Regions from separate parts of the Bradyrhizobium sp. Kon10 genome, predicted to be linked through region 2. Evidence: predicted binding sites of a transcription regulator. Region 2 holds the regulator's gene; each other region holds the start of a gene.

Region 1 (3,988 bases), on a different contig from region 2:
ATTCCAGCAGCCGGCGCACCGTGAATCGCAGCCAGGACGACGGCGAGGTGTTTTCGGCCGCGAAGAAATTCAGGCACAGCGCGAACATCGCGCCGATCAGCGTGCCGACATAGCTGATCAGCAGCGTCTCGCCCAGCATCTTCAGCCATTTGTGCCAGCCCCAGAACCATTCGGCGAAATCGGTCCAGACCCGCTGGCCATTGTCGAGCGTGAGAATGCGGTCGAAATAGCTGATGAAATGGCCGAAATAGCTGAAGAGGGTGCGCAGATTAACCTCGGCGCCGATCGAGGCCACGATCAGCGCAGCGACGAACAGCCCGGCACCTGCCAGCACCCGGAGACGCTTGCGCGCAACAGCGTGGCGGTAGGCCGCGTTCAGCACCGCGAGCTGCTGTTCGGGGAGAAGCGAAACGGCGAGCGTCATATGCTGGGCGGTCCATCAAGAAAAAGAGCCGGGTCCATCGACCCGGCTCGAGGCGCATCGTCCCGACGAGCTCAGGACGCCTTCTTGCGGAGATTGTCGACGAACTTAATCAACTCGATGGTCTTGTTGTAATCGTCATTGCCGATCGGCTCCCACGGCTTGTTCTTGCCGTCGGAGAGCTTCTTGAAGGCCTCCGGATCCTTCTGGGATGCGTCGAGGAAGGCCTTCTTGATCGCGGCCTTCATATCGTCCGGCAGATCGCTCAGATAGGCGTAGGGCGAGTTGATGATGAGCTCGGATTTCACGATGATGCGGAAGTCCTCCTTCTTCATCACGGTGCCGTCGGGCGCCTTCACCATGCCCTTGTTGAGCATGCGGGTGAGGTTCGAATCGTCGTCGGCGTTCCACCAATTGGCGGCGACGTCGACCGTGCCCTGCGCCAGCGCCAGGACCGCGTTCTCGTGGCTGCCGGTGAAGAGCACCTTGGAGAAATAGGCGTCGGGGTCGATGCCCATGGCGTTCAGCTTGAAGCGGGGCATGTTGTTCCCCGAGGTCGAGTTCGGATCGACCAGGCCGAGATTCTTGCCTTTGAGATCCTCGATCTTCTGGTACGGCGACTTCGCCAGCACGTAGAACACCGAGTAATAGCCCTTCGAGCCGTCGGCATTGACGTCGATCACGAAGGCGTCGGTCTTGACGGCGGTCAGGCGGGCGCGCGCGAACGAGGCCGGGCCGTAATAACCGATGTGAATGTTGCCGGCGCGCTGGCCCTCGATGACGGCCGCATAGTCGTTGGCGACGCGCAGCGTGACCTTCACGCCGAGCTCCTTCGACAGATAGTTGATGAAGGGACCGTAGCGCTCGGTGACGCCCGAGCCGTTCTCGGCCGGAATCACGGCGAAGGTGATCTCCGGATATTTCGTCTTCCAGTCTTCGGCGGAGGCGGATCCGGCAAAGGTCAGCGCGGCGACGCCGGCAAGAATAAGTCTGCGAGTGATCATGATACCCTCTTCATTGGTTGGGGTCGGTTGACGCAAAAACTGCTGACAATGATGCGGTGCCGCTCAGGCGGCCGCCGCCGTTCCAAGCGCTGGAATGCTTTCAGGCGCCGGCACGGGCATGCCGCCCATGACGTCGTTGGCCTCGAGATCGTAGAGTTCACGCGCCACATGCTCGGTCAGCGCGGACGGCGCGCCGTCGAACACTACGCGGCCCGCCGCCATGCCGATCAGGCGATCGCAATAGCTGCGCGCCAGATCGAGCGAATGCAGATTGCAGAGCACCGTGATGCCGAAATGCTTGTTGATCCGCAAAAGCGCATCCATCACGATCCTGGTGTTGCGCGGATCGAGCGAGGCGATCGGCTCGTCGGCGAGGATGATGTCGGGTTGCTGGACCAGTGCGCGGGCGATCGCCACGCGCTGCTGCTGGCCGCCGGAGAGCTGATCGGCCCGCTGGGCGGCGAGCGCGGCGATGTCGAACTGTTCGAGCGCCGACATCGCCAGCGCCTTGTCCTGCTCGGGCCAGACCTGCGAAAACGAGCGCCAGGCGGGCATCGTGGCAAGACGTCCCATCAGGACATTCGTCAGCACGTCGAGCCGCCCGACCAGATTGAATTGCTGGAAGATCATGGCCGAGCGCGCCCGCCACTGCCGCAGCTCCTTGCCGCGCAACGCGGTGACGTCGATGCCGTCGAACAGGATGCGGCCCTGCGAGGGCGTTGCCAAGCGGTTGATGGTTCGCAGCAGCGTCGACTTGCCTGCGCCGGAGCGCCCGATCACACCGACGAAGCCGCCGGGGGAGACTTGAAACGAGGCGTCGTCCACCGCGGCTTTTGCGCCGAAGCGGCACGTCAGACCTTCCACCACCAGCATGCAGGGCTCCAGAGTATGCTGGGACCCACGGCTAACGCCGACGGTTAACAATTGTGTGACACGCGCCTTGCGGTGCGGCAATCCTTCACACCTCATCCACTGTCATCGTGTCGTCATGACATTGTCATGAGGCCGATCGAAGACGAACGCCCGCCCTCGAACGTTCGGATGCAACATGGTCGCCAAGGCGCTTTCGCTCGACCCCACTATCGACCCTTCCGCGAAGCTGCATGAGACCAGGCTCGGCGCCTATACCGAGGTCGGCGCCCGCACGATCCTGCATGAGGTCGCGATGGACGATTACTCCTACGTCGTGAACGACGCGCAGATCACCTACACCACGATCGGGAAATTCTGCTCGATCGCGGCGATGACGCGCATCAATCCCGGCAATCATCCGATGCACCGTGCGACCCAGGCCCACTTCACCTATCGCTCCAGCGCCTACTTCGAAGGCGAGAGCGACGACACCGAATTTTTCGATTGGCGGCGCCAGCATCACGTCCATATCGGCCACGATGTTTGGATCGGACACGGCGCGATCGTGCTGCCCGGTCGCAATATCGGCACCGGCGCGGTGATCGCGGCCGGCGCCATCGTCACCAAGGACGTGCCGGCCTACACCATCGTCGCCGGCAATCCGGCGCGGATCGTCCGCCGCCGCTTTTCGGAAGACGTCGCCGGACGGCTTGCGAAACTCGCCTGGTGGGATTGGGATCACGACAAATTGCGTGAAGCACTCCCGGATTTCCGCAATCTCGGGATTGAAGATTTTCTCGCGGCATATGAAGCACGGGGGAGCTCTCCCGCAAGCCAACGAAGCGCGGTCGCGTGACAGACATTTTCCTTGAAGGCGGCCGGGTCCTGATCGGCACTGAGCTCGTCGAATCCTCGCTGAGCGTGTCCGGAACGGACATCGCGCAGATCGATGCATGCCGCGGCCGCGCACGGCTGGCGATCGATGCGCGCGATCTGCTGGTGCTGCCCGGCATCGTCGACCTCCATGGCGACGCCTTCGAACGGCAGATGATGCCGCGCGCCGGCGTCGACTTTCCGATCGACGTCGCGCTCGCCGATACCGATCGACAGGTCATCAGCAACGGCATCACCACGGTGTTTCATGCCACGACCTGGTCGTGGGAGCCGGGCCTGCGCAGCGGCGACAATGCGCGGCGCCTGTTGGAGGCGATCGAGCGGCAGCGCCCACAATTCGCCGCCGACACCCGCTTTCACCTGCGGCACGAGACCTACAATCTCGATGCCGAGGACGAGATCGGCCAATGGCTCGCGGAGGGTCGCGTCGACCTGTTCGCCTTCAACGACCACATGGACGGCACCGTCGCCGACATGGTGAAGCCGCGCAAGCGCAACCGCATGGTGGAGCGTACCGGATTGTCGAGCGAGGAGTTCGACCGGCTTGTCACTCACATTGTGTCGCGCGCCGCTGATGTTCCGGCTTCGATCACGAGGCTGGCTGCTGCCGCCCGCGCAGCCCAGGTGCGGATGCTCTCGCATGACGATGCGACGCCGGCTATGCGCCGGGATTTTCGAAGCCTCGGCGTGACGCTCGCCGAATTTCCGGTCAATGAGGAGACGGCGCGCGAAGCCGCAAGCGGCGGCGACGCCATCGTCTACGGCGCGCCGAACGTGGTGCGGGGCGGCAGCCACACCGGTTGGACCAGGGCGTCCG
Region 2 (3,988 bases):
CCGACGGTGAGCAGCTTTTCGTCGCGCAGCGCGGCGACGAGATCGGCGGAGGGCACCACGGCCTTGATGCCGATCAGAAGACCCTCGCCGCGGAGTTCGCTGACAACGTCGGGATGGCGATCGATCACGGAGGCGAGCTTCTGCTTGAGCAGCAGCGACATCTTCTGCACATGGTCGAAGAAGCCGGGCTTGAGCATGACGTCGAGCACCGCATTGGCCGCCGAGATTGCAAGCGGATTGCCGCCGAAGGTCGAACCGTGCGAACCGGGCGTCATGCCGGAGGCCGCTTCCGCGGTGGCAAGGCAGGCGCCGATCGGAAAGCCGCCGCCGAGCGCCTTGGCCAGCGACATCACGTCCGGCGTGATGCCGAAACGTCGATGCGCAAACAGGTCGCCGGTGCGGCCCATGCCGGTCTGCACCTCGTCGAACGCCAGCAACAGGCCGCGTTCGTCGCAAAGCTGGCGCAATGCGCGATAGAACGCCGGGGGCGCCGAACGCACGCCACCCTCGCCTTGAATTGGCTCGATCAGAATGCCCGCGGTCTGCGGCCCGATCGCCTTCTTCACTGCGTCGAGGTCGCCAAAAGCGACCTGGTCGAAACCGTCCATCGGCGGACCGAAACCTTCGAGATATTTTGCCGAGCCCGTCGCAGCCAGCGTTGCGAGCGTGCGGCCGTGAAAGGCGCCCTCGAACGTGATCATGCGATAGCGATCGGGGTGACCTTTCACGGCTTGATAGCGGCGCACGACCTTGATCACGCATTCCAGCGCTTCGGCGCCGGAATTGCAGAAGAACACGAAGTCCGCAAAGCTCTCACTGCAAAGGCGGGCCGCGAGCTTCTCGCCGTCCGGGCTCTGGAACAGGTTCGACATGTGCCAGAGCTTTGTGGCCTGCTCCTGCAATGCCTTCACCAGCGCGGGATGGGCATGGCCGAGCGCATTCACCGCCACGCCCGAGGTGAAATCGAGATAGCGATCACCGTTGGTGGCAATCAGCCAGCAGCCTTCGCCGCGCTCGAAGCCGATCTCGGCCCTGGCGAAAACGGGAAGCAAATGCGGCGCGGCGCTGTTGGTCATGATGGTCTCTTGGATGTTTCAGACGGCCTGAACGCGCCTTGCGCAGCGCATCATTGGTCCGGAAAACGAAACGTGCCGCCTTTTAAGGGCGGCACGTGTCACTATCTTATGCTTGGCATCACGGGTGTCAATGCCGCCGGAGAGCCTCGCGAAAGGCTGAATCCGTAGTCTTGCGGTGCCGAATTTGCGGGTTTTGGCCACGGAACATGTGGAAGCGAGTCGGCAGACTCTTGCGCGTGAGTCACGCCATATTGTAGCGTTTGGCTTGTCAGATACGACATCTCGTGCAGCGGTTCTGATCTCTAAGTCCTCATGTACCGGCGTAAGCGTTCGGGCGTTCTAGGCGCGCCCGACGAGCCTTAAGGGATTCTGACGGCACGGGTTTTTCGAGGCTTAGCATTCGCTGTGTGCCCCAGGATGGCTGGCGCGCGGCGAAGGAAAGGGTGCAATGACGGTTTTGACCTGGTCCGACGATCGCGTCGAACAGCTGAAAAAGCTCTGGGAGGCCGGACTTTCGGCCAGCCAGATCGCGGCCGAGCTCGGCAACGTGACCCGCAATGCCGTGATCGGCAAGGTGCACAGACTCGGCCTGTCCGGCCGCGCCAAGAGCCCGTCTTCAGCTGCTCCACGGCCGCGCAAGGCGCGTCCCGCGCAGCATATGATGCGGGTGACCCGCCCCGTCGCGCGCGGCAACACCGCGCTGGCGCAGGCCTTCGAGGTCGAGATGGAGGCCGAACCGGTCACCTACGACAACGTGGTGCCGATGAGCCAGCGGCTGTCGCTGCTTGAATTGAACGAGGCAACCTGCCACTGGCCGGTCGGCGATCCCTCGAGCGCGGATTTCTTCTTCTGCGGCGGCAGGGCGCTCTCGGGCCTGCCCTATTGCGCCCAGCACTCGCGCGTCGCCTACCAGCCAGCATCGGATCGCCGCCGTGCGCCGGTGAAGCCGTCGCGGTAAGGTCGTTCTGAGAGTCGTCACGCGACGGCGGCTCAACAAACTCGATGTCGTCCCGGACAAGTGCGCCTCAAGCGCGCGTAGATCCGGGACCCATAACCCACCGCAAGATGTGGTTACGGGGACTCGGAGTTAGCTTTTCGAGCAACAAGCACGCCCCTGTTGGTTATGGGGCCCGGATCTGCGCTTACGCTTGACCGGGACGACACTGAGTGTGTCGCCAAAACTTTGCAAACCCTACGCCTGCTCCGCCTTCGCAAAGCGATCATCCAGCGCATAGCCGGCGCCGCGCACGGTGCGGATCGGGTCCTGCTCGCGGCCGAGATTGAGCAGCTTGCGCAGGCGGCCGATATGGACGTCCACGGTGCGCTCGTCGATATAGATGTCGCGGCCCCAGACGCTGTCGAGCAGCTGCTCGCGCGAGAATACGCGGCCGGGATGCTCCAGGAAAAACTCCAACAGGCGATATTCGGTCGGGCCGAGATCGATCGGCCGGCCCGAGCGCGCCACACGCCGTTTGTCACGGTCGAGCTCGATGTCGCCAAAGGCGAGCACGGTGGCGAGCCGCTCGGGGCTTGCACGCCTGAGCAGGCCCTTCACGCGGGCCAACAGCTCGGGCACCGAAAACGGCTTGACGATGTAGTCGTCGGCGCCGGTCGCCAATCCCCGCACCCGCTCGCTCTCCTCGCCGCGCGCGGTGAGCATGATGATCGGCAACTGCTTGGTGTCGGATCGCGCCCGCAGCCGACGGCACAGTTCGATGCCGGAGAGGCCGGGCAGCATCCAGTCGAGCACGATCAGATCGGGAAGATGCTCCTTGAGACGGGTATCGGCGTCGTCGCCGCGCATCACCGTCTCGACGTCATAGCCGTCGCCTTCGAGGTTGTAGCGGAGAAGCTCGGTCAGAGCTTCCTCGTCCTCAACCACCATAATGCGTGCGCCCATGGTGCCGTCGCTCCTTGATGATTCAAATATTCGGGAGGGTCGTGGCGAAGGTTGTCATGTCGCCCTTCGGCCGCTTGTCGGTCATGGCCTGACCTTCGATCATGTAGAACACGGTCTCGGCGACGTTGGTGGCGTGATCGCCGATCCGCTCGATGTTCTTGGCGCAGAACATCAGGTGGATGCAGAACGAAATGTTGCGCGGATCTTCCATCATGTAGGTGAGGAGCTCGCGGAACAGCGAAGTGCAGATGGCGTCGACTTCCTCGTCACCCTTCCACACCGCCATGGCCGCCGGCAGATCGTGCGCGGCATAGGCGTCGAGCACCGACTTGACCTGTTGCTGCACGAGATCGGTCATGTGCTCGAGGCCGCGGAACAGCTTGAGCGGATGGAAATCGGTCTCCAGCGCCGCGACGCGCTTGCCCATGTTCTTGGCGAGGTCGCCGATGCGCTCGAGATCGGTCGCAACGCGCATGGCGCCGACGATCTCGCGCAGGTCGACCGCCATCGGCTGGCGGCGGGCGATCGTGAGCACCGCGCGCTCCTCGATGCGTCTCTGGAGCGTATCGAGCTCAGCGTCGGTGGTGACGACGCGCTGGCCGAGCGCGACGTCGCGGCGGATCAGGGCGTCGACGGAATCGACGATCATGCGCTCGGCGATCCCGCCCATTTCGGCGACCAGGCGCGTGAGCTCCTGGAGATCGGTGTCGAAAGCCTTTGCGGTATGTTCAGAACCCATGTCCCGTCTCCTCAGCCGAACCGGCCGGTGATATAATCCTGCGTGCGCCGATCGGTCGGCGACGTGAAGATCTTGCTGGTGTCGTCGAATTCGATCAGCTCGCCGAGATACATGAAGGCGGTCTTGTCGGAGACGCGGGCCGCCTGCTGCATGTTGTGGGTGACGATCGCAATCGTGTAGCTCTCGGCTAATTCCTGGATCAGCTCCTCGACCTTGGCGGTCGAGATCGGGTCGAGCGCCGAGCAGGGCTCGTCGAACAGGATCACCTCGGGT
Region 3 (3,988 bases), on a different contig from region 2:
CTTTCGGCAGGGCCGCCGGGCGTGTTGACGCCGCGACGGTCGACGCCGGCCTGCGCGCCTACATGCTGCGCATCTACAATTACATGAGCATTGGCCTCGCCATCACAGGCCTCGCCGCGCTCGGCGTCTACATGGCTGCCGTCACGGACGTTCCGACCCCGGAAGCCGTCCGGGTCGGCAAGCTGTTCCTGACGCCGTTCGGCTACGCCATGTTCGTGAGCCCGCTGAAATGGCTGTTCATGCTGGCGCCGCTCGCCATGGTGTTCGTGATCTCGGCAGGCATCAATCGTCTCGCTCCCTCGACCGCCCAGATCCTGTTCTGGGTGTTCGCGGCGCTGATGGGTGTCTCGATGTCCTCGATCTTCCTGGTGTTCACGCACACCTCGATCGTGCGGGTGTTCTTCATCACTGCGGCGACCTTCGGCGCATTGAGCCTGTACGGCTACACCACCAAGCGTGACATGAGCGGGATGGGATCGTTCCTGTTCATGGGCCTGATCGGCATCATCATCGCGAGCCTGGTCAATTTGTTCCTGGCGAGTTCGGCGCTGCAGTTCATCGTCTCGGTGGTCGGCGTGCTGGTGTTCGCGGGCCTCACCGCCTGGGATACCCAGCGGCTGAAGAACGAGTACATCTACGGCTACGCCTCGGCCGGCGGTGACATCGCAGACCGTGCGGCGATCACGGGCGCGCTGTCGCTGTACCTGAACTTCATCAACCTGTTCACGCTGCTGCTGCAGCTCCTCGGCCAGCGCGACTAAGCCCTGGCTCAGGTGAACGACATGAACCCCGGCCGCGAGGCCGGGGTTTTTGTTTGGGCCGGACGTCGCAGCACCCACCGCTGTCATCGGCCGCGAAGGCGGGCGATCCAGTACGCCGCAGCGGCTCGGTTCTAGCCGCGCTGTCTCGGAGTACTGGATGCCCCGCCTACGCGGGGCATGACAGCAGAGAAGATGGAGCTGCTTCGCTCGCAATGACGACGTGGAGAGAGGCTACTGCCCCCTTCCAGCCGCTGCGGGAAGGCTCTAATCTCTTGCCATGTCCGCACCCGAAATCAGGCCCACCCTTGAGGCCGACCTTTCCGCCATCACCGCCATCTACCAGCAGGCCGTTCGCGAGGGCACTGCGACGTTCGAGCTGGAGCCGCCTGACCTGGCCGAGATGACGCGGCGCTACCGCGCCCTGGTGGACGGCGGCTACCCCTATTTCGTCGCCATGCTCGAGGGGCGCGTCGCGGGATACGCCTATGCCGGCGCCTACCGGCCGCGGCCGGCCTATCGCTTCACGGTCGAGAACTCGATCTATCTCGATCCGTCGTTCCACCGCCGCGGCATCGGCCTGTTGCTGTTGGAGTGGCTGGTCATCGAATGCGAGGCGCGCGGCTTCCGCCAGATGATCGCCGTCATCGGCGATTCCGCCAATGCCGGCTCAATCGGTGTGCATACCAAAGGCGGCTTCAAGATGATCGGCACCCATCCCAATGTCGGGCTGAAATTCGGTCGCTGGCTCGACACGGTGATGATGCAGCGCGACCTCGGTGAGGGCGCAAGCACGGTGCCGGGGAAGTAGGGCCCGTAGCCCGGATGGAGCGCAGCGAAATCCGGGGCAGATTATCCGCCGGCACGACGACCCGGATTGTGCTGCGCTCCATCCGGGCTACGAAAGTGCGGCTACACCACCGCCAATTTCCGGTCGATCACCAGCAGCACGCGCTCGAGCTCGTGGCCGCGGCGCAGGATCAGGCCGGTCGCCGAAATCACGCTGTACATGCCCTGCTTGCGCGCGAGCCGCGGGTCTTTCTCGATGCGGTAGATCGGCACTTCGGAAGCGCGGCGAAACACCGAGAACACCGCGCGGTCTTTCAGGAAGTCGATGGCATAGTCGCGCCACTCGCCGTCCGCGACCATGCGACCATACAGATTGAGGATACGGTTCAGTTCGAGCCGGTTGAACGTCACCCGGTTCGCTTGGACAGTCGCAGCGGCGGGACGCGCCACTGCGCGCTGTTCGCTCGGATCGGCATCCTCCGACGTCAGACTCATGGAGCGCCTCCTGTCGCATCAGCATGATCGCGTGCGCGAAGACCGTCCCCGGAACCGCCGATCATGACGGTTGCATGATTGCTCCAACCGTTCGCAACCGCAAGAGGCTCCTGCAAGGGCTGTTGCCAGGGAGCGCTCTCGCTCGGCGGCGAGGCCAGCCGCGGAATCATGACACATGCAACGGTGGAACTTTGCGGCGGCAAACCGTCACGGGATCGTTAGCAGGAATCATAGTATCGCCTTTTTTCCGCCTAGCGACTGCCGCCCTGCATTGCGAAAAAGATTGCGTGCGTTGACCCGGTCCTTTCGGTTCCGGATTCCTCAGCCCCCAGCCCCCCGGGGTCGCGAGGATCGGGTCTGTACGCACGACAAGGAGGGCCAACGCGAGTTGGTCCTTTTTTGTTTGTGGCGGGATGTTTCTGGTGCCTCGTCATTCCGAGACGCGCCTCTTGGCGCGGACCCGGAATCCATTTCTCAACTCGGCAAATGGATCGATGGATTCTCAGGTGCGCAGTTGCGCACCGTAGCTCGCGCCTCGCACCCCAGAATGACGACGGTTAATTTGATCTGAGATGATCTAGTCGCGTCAATGCAATGAGGTGTACGCCGCGCCGAGCATCGGGCCGGGCTTCTCGCGGCTGCCAGCCTGGACATAGACCACCGCGCCGTCGACGCCGTCGCGCGACGTGAGGTTCTCGATCGGCACCGTCCAGCTTTCCTGATGTCCGTTCCAGTCGCCGACCTTGAGCAGGTTGCGCACGACGTTGTGGTAGGTGATCTGCTGCCCGCGGTTTTCGCCGCGGCTGATCTCGATCGGGACCGATCTTGCTATCGAGCAGATCCAGACCTCGCCATGCGAAACCGCGGGCGCGCTGCTCGGCGCCACCGAGACGTTGATCTGCTTGCCCGCGAGCGACATCGTCACGGGCACGCTCATCACGCCGGCGCCCTTGTCGGTCCTGCCGATCGCGCTTTCGATGCCGGCACGATCGCTGCCGATCACATGCGCAGAGCCGTTGACCACGACCTGCGGGGTATAGACCTCGCGGTCGCCGCGCATGCGCGAATAGGCGCGCTGCCGCGCAGAGAAGCGCGAATCGGCCAGCGTGTCCTTCCAGCCAAGATAGTCCCAATAATCGATCGGCATGCTCAGCGCGATGACCGAGGGATCATTGGCGAGCTCGCCGATGACCTTGTCGGCGGGCGGGCAGGACGAGCAGCCCTGGGAGGTGAAGAGCTCGACGACGGCGCGGGGATCGGCCTCCGCGGGACGGATGAAGGCGACGATGGCGCAGATACCGAGCGCCCCCGACCAGAGTGCGCCGGACCATCGCGAAGCCAAATGAGAAGCCATCATTGCAGTCATGTCGAACCAGTCATGTCGAACGCCATTTCGTACGCGTGGGGGATATCCTATCGCCTGATGGTCACCGTAGTCTTACGGGCATGGTACATCCAACCGTCCGATGCGTGATTTTCCGCCAGGCGGGCCTATCCGAAGCATGCCTTAACGCACGAAGGCGGCCTTGTGATAGGCCGCCTTCGTTTAAGCTTCTACTCACTTACCAGTGAGCCATTGTTCACAAATCCGCGCTTACGCGGCGAGCTTGCGCAGCACGTAGTGCAGGATGCCGCCGTTGCGGTAGTAATCGAGCTCGTCCAGCGTATCGATTCGGCAGAGCAGCGAAACGCGCTGCAACGAACCGTCCCCGGAGACGATCTCCGCGGTCAGCTTCTGGCGCGGCTTCAGGTCACCGACGAGACCACGCAGCGTGACCTTCTCATCGCCCTTCAGACCGAGCGACGACCAGGAGGTGCCGTCCTCGAAGGTGAGCGGCAGCACGCCCATCCCGACCAGGTTGGAGCGGTGGATGCGCTCGAAGCTCTGGCAGATCACGGCGCGCACGCCGAGCAGGCGGGTGCCCTTGGCGGCCCAGTCGCGCGAG
Region 4 (3,988 bases), on a different contig from region 2:
CTGGTCTCTGCTTCGGCTTCCGGTGCGGATGCCTCGACTTCGGTTGCAGTCGTATCAGTGGTCTCGGTCGTGGTGTCGTCAAGGCCGAGGTCGGCCAGCGGGTCGTTGTTCACTTGTGCTTTGTCCTTGCCACTCTGCTTAGCCTTAGAAGGCTTAGCGGTAGTGGCTTTCTTTGCTGACACTGCGTTTTGTCTCCTAGGGCTAAGATGGATACCAATAGGCTCATGCCTACAGAGAGCGTATGCTCTGTACATGGTTCAGTATATAACCATCTACGGAACATACTACTATACTATGTACGTTAGGTTTCGATACGGGATGTCCAAATAGGGAGGGAATTAACTCCCCGGATTTTCCCCGGATCAGGGTACGAAACCCTGCCAAAATATGCCGCAACGCGGAGTAGCGAGCGAGGTAGGTAAATGATTAAGTGATTGAAATTACTGTACGTATTCTAGGATGACGTTTATCCGTAGAGATACTATGTAGATATCAACCGGTTCAGCCTTCAGACGGGCCGGATTCGAGGTCAGGCCGGGTGCCGGGAAGCGCCGCGTGAGTATACCGAACATCATTACCTTGGGCCGCATCCTGCTGGTCCCGATCATCGTCTGGGCCATCGTGTCGAGCCAAATGGAGGTCGCGTTCGCCGTCTTCCTGATCGCGGGCATCAGCGATGCCGTGGACGGCTTCCTGGCCAAGCGCTTCAACATGACGAGTGAGCTCGGCGCCCTGCTCGACCCACTTGCCGACAAGGCGTTGCTGGTCTCGATCTACATGGCCCTCGGGATCTGGGGCGCGATCCCGCGCTGGATCGTGATCCTGGTGGTGTCGCGCGACATCATGATCGTGGCGGCCGTGATCGTCTCGTGGCTGTTCGACAAGCCGGTCGAGATGAAGCCCTCGAAGGTGTCCAAACTCAACACTGTGGCCCAGGTGGGGTTCGCGGCGCTGGTGTTGGCCGCGCTTGCCTTCGGCTTCAATGCGCAGCCCTATGATATAATCCTGATGGGCCTCGTCACGGTGTTCACGCTCTCCTCCGTGTCGCTCTATCTGGTCGAGTGGCTGCGGCACATGAGCACGATCGAGGCCAACTGAACCGGGACAAGGCCCCGCAAAAGGCGAACTCGCATTCGATACGTCTACACTTTCAACCGAGGCCGGCGGTCCGGCATGGAGCAAAGCAAGCGTGGCAGGCCGCGTTCATCCCCGACAGTTGGCGTTTTCGCTTCCGCATGCGGAGAGCCTGAGCCGGGACAATTTCCTCGAGGGGCCCGCCAACGCAGCGGGCCTCGCCCTGATCGATGGCTGGCCGGAATGGCCGAACCGCATCATGTGGCTCGCCGGCCCCGAAGGGAGCGGCAAAAGCCATCTCGCCGCGATCTGGGCCGAGGACGCCGGCGCCCGTTCCACCACAGCCAATGCGTTGACCGCCGCCGCCGTCCCGGTCGCGCTCGCCACCGGCGCGCTGGTGGTCGAGGATCTCAAGGCCAAGGAATTTGACGAGCGCGCGCTCTTCCACCTGATGAACCTCGCACGCGAGGACGGCGCCTACGTGCTCTTCACCGGTCGCGAGGTGCCGACGGCGCTGGATATCGAGCTCCGCGACCTGCGCTCTCGGCTTCGCACGATCCCTGTGGTTTCGCTCCTGCCACCGGACGACCAGTTGTTCCGCGGCCTGATCGTCAAATTCTGCGCCGACCGCCAGCTCACGGTGGACGAGAGCATCGTCAGCTACCTCGCCACCCGTCTGGAGCGGTCCTCGGCGGCCGCCCGACAGGCGGTGGAACTGCTCGACAGCGAGGCCCTCAGGCTGGGCCGACCGGTAACGCGTGCACTGGCCGCTGAACTGCTGCGCGACGCCTGATACAGACGACCGGCGCCCACGCCGCTTGACGCGGCGGGGCGGCGGAACATCAATGTCATCGAAACGTCATCGCACTCACACATGCTCTCCCCGGTTTTGCGCACAAGTCGCAAGTTAAGGCGAGACAGGATGGACCGACTTCTGATGGACTCTGCGCAAGCTGCTGAAATCAAAGATAAAGCCTCAGAAGCCGAGGGCCTGCCGGCGATCGCCTCGAGCCCCGAGCGGTTCATCAATCGCGAGCTGTCCTGGCTGCATTTCAACCGGCGCGTCCTGGAGGAATCGGTCAATCCCAGCCACCCCGTGCTGGAGCGGGTGCGATTCCTGTCGATTTCGGCGAATAACCTCGACGAGTTCTTCATGGTCCGCGTTGCCGGCATCAAGGCCCAGGTCCGCGAGGGCATCGCCGAGCGCAGCCCCGACGGCCTGACGCCGTCCGAGCAGCTCGCCCTGATCAACCGCACCGTCTCCCATCTTGCCTCCGACCAGCAGGCCATCTGGGCCAACCTGCGCGGCACCCTCGCCGATGTCGGCATCGTGCTGGTCGACGGCAAGGACGTCACCAAGGCGCAGCGCGCCTGGATCGAGGATTACTTCCTCGCCAATGTCTTTCCGCTGCTGACGCCGCTGGCGATCGACCCGGCCCATCCCTTCCCGTTCATTCCGAGCCTCGGCTTCACCATCGCGCTCCAGCTGACGCGTGCTGCCGATGGCAAGCAGATGAACGCGCTGATCCGCATGCCCGGCAAGATCGACCGCTTCATCCGACTGCCATCCGACGGCACGATGCGGCTGATTACGCTGGAACAGGCCACCGCGTTGTTCATCAACCGCCTGTTCCCCGGCTACAATCTCCACGGCCAGGGCGCTTTCCGCATCCTCCGCGACTCCGAGCTCGAAATCGAGGAAGAGGCCGAGGATCTCGTCCGCCTGTTCGAGACCGCGCTGAAGCGCCGCCGCCGCGGCTCGGTGATCCGCCTCGAGATCGACGCCAAGATGCCGGAGCAGCTGCGCAACTTCGTGCAGCATGCGCTCTCGGCCGCCGACGACGAGGTGTTCCTGGTCGACGGCGTGCTCGCCATGAACGAGCTCTCGCAGCTGACGCGGCTCGACCGGCCCGATCTGGAGTTCACACCCTACGTGCCGCGTCATCCCGAGCGCGTGCGCGAGCATGGCGGCGACATCTTTGCCGCCATCCGGCAGAAGGATCTCGTCGTTCACCATCCCTATGAATCCTTCGACGTGGTGGTGCAGTTCCTCCAGCAGGCCACGCGCGATCCTGATGTCGTCGCGATCAAGCAAACGCTGTACCGCACCTCCAACAACTCGCCGATCGTGCGCGCACTCGCGGAGGCGGCCGAAGCCGGCAAATCCGTCACCGCGCTGATCGAATTGAAGGCGCGCTTCGACGAAGAGGCCAATATCCGCTGGGCGCGCGACCTCGAACGCGCCGGCGTGCAGGTCGTCTACGGCTTCCTCGAACTGAAGACCCACGCGAAGCTCTCGATGGTGGTGCGCCGCGAGGGCGGCAGCCTCACCACTTACGTCCACACCGGCACCGGCAATTATCATCCGGTCACCGCGCGCATCTACACCGACCTCTCCTACTTCACCTCGGAACCGACCATCGGCCGCGATGCCGCGCGCGTGTTCAACTTCATCACCGGCTACGCCGCGCCGAGCGATCTCGAGAAGATGGCGGTGTCGCCGCTGACCTTGCGCAAGCGCATCATCCAGCACATCCAGGGCGAGACCGAGCACGCCCGTCACGGCAAGCCGGGCGCGGTCTGGATGAAGATGAATGCGCTGGTCGACCCCGACATCATCGACGCGCTCTACGAGGCGTCACAGGCCGGCGTCCAGGTCGAGCTGGTGGTGCGCGGCATCTGCTGCCTGCGGCCCGGCATTCCCGGCCTGTCGGAGAACATCCGTGTCAAGTCGATCATCGGACGCTTCCTGGAACATGGCCGAATCTACTGCTTCGGCATGGGCCAGGGGCTGCCGAGCGCAAAAGCGGCTGTGTATATCTCGTCCGCGGACATGATGCCGCGCAACCTCGACCGCCGCGTCGAGGTGCTGTGTCCGTTGCAGAATCCCACGGTGCATCAGCAGGTTCTTGAG

What was found. The regulator PhoB, encoded in region 2, activates phosphate uptake and scavenging genes when phosphate is short. The targets are predictions, from matches to a motif close to TGTCATNNANCTGTCAT.
Region 1: the regulator PhoB is predicted to act here: its motif matches at 2,410-2,426, upstream of phnC (phosphonate ABC transporter ATP-binding protein).
Region 3: the regulator PhoB is predicted to act here: its motif matches at 2,106-2,122, upstream of AC0L2O_RS25350 (DUF2794 domain-containing protein).
Region 4: the regulator PhoB is predicted to act here: its motif matches at 1,921-1,937, upstream of AC0L2O_RS07800 (RNA degradosome polyphosphate kinase).

What each region holds. Positions count from the first base shown of each region.
Region 1 is NZ_JBVVOZ010000045.1:35,764-39,751, reverse strand. Features, by position in the region: gene phnE (phosphonate ABC transporter, permease protein PhnE) at 1-424, opposite strand, end outside; gene phnD (phosphonate ABC transporter substrate-binding protein) at 496-1,425, opposite strand; gene phnC (phosphonate ABC transporter ATP-binding protein) at 1,489-2,298, opposite strand; gene AC0L2O_RS33545 (transferase hexapeptide repeat family protein) at 2,474-3,133, shown strand; gene AC0L2O_RS33540 (alpha-D-ribose 1-methylphosphonate 5-triphosphate diphosphatase) at 3,130-3,988, shown strand, end outside.
Region 2 is NZ_JBVVOZ010000002.1:403,327-407,314, reverse strand. Features, by position in the region: gene AC0L2O_RS04885 (acetylornithine transaminase) at 1-1,076, opposite strand, end outside; gene AC0L2O_RS04880 (GcrA family cell cycle regulator) at 1,525-2,034, shown strand; gene phoB (phosphate regulon transcriptional regulator PhoB) at 2,269-2,976, opposite strand; gene phoU (phosphate signaling complex protein PhoU) at 2,999-3,715, opposite strand; gene pstB (phosphate ABC transporter ATP-binding protein PstB) at 3,727-3,988, opposite strand, start outside.
Region 3 is NZ_JBVVOZ010000021.1:41,663-45,650, forward strand. Features, by position in the region: gene AC0L2O_RS25340 (Bax inhibitor-1/YccA family protein) at 1-761, shown strand, start outside; gene AC0L2O_RS25345 (GNAT family N-acetyltransferase) at 1,039-1,569, shown strand; gene AC0L2O_RS25350 (DUF2794 domain-containing protein) at 1,671-2,042, opposite strand; gene AC0L2O_RS25355 (DUF1223 domain-containing protein) at 2,629-3,408, opposite strand; gene acnA (aconitate hydratase AcnA) at 3,637-3,988, opposite strand, start outside.
Region 4 is NZ_JBVVOZ010000004.1:61,820-65,807, reverse strand. Features, by position in the region: gene AC0L2O_RS07815 (hypothetical protein) at 1-182, opposite strand, end outside; gene AC0L2O_RS07810 (CDP-alcohol phosphatidyltransferase family protein) at 556-1,098, shown strand; gene AC0L2O_RS07805 (P-loop NTPase family protein) at 1,190-1,867, shown strand; gene AC0L2O_RS07800 (RNA degradosome polyphosphate kinase) at 2,012-3,988, shown strand, end outside.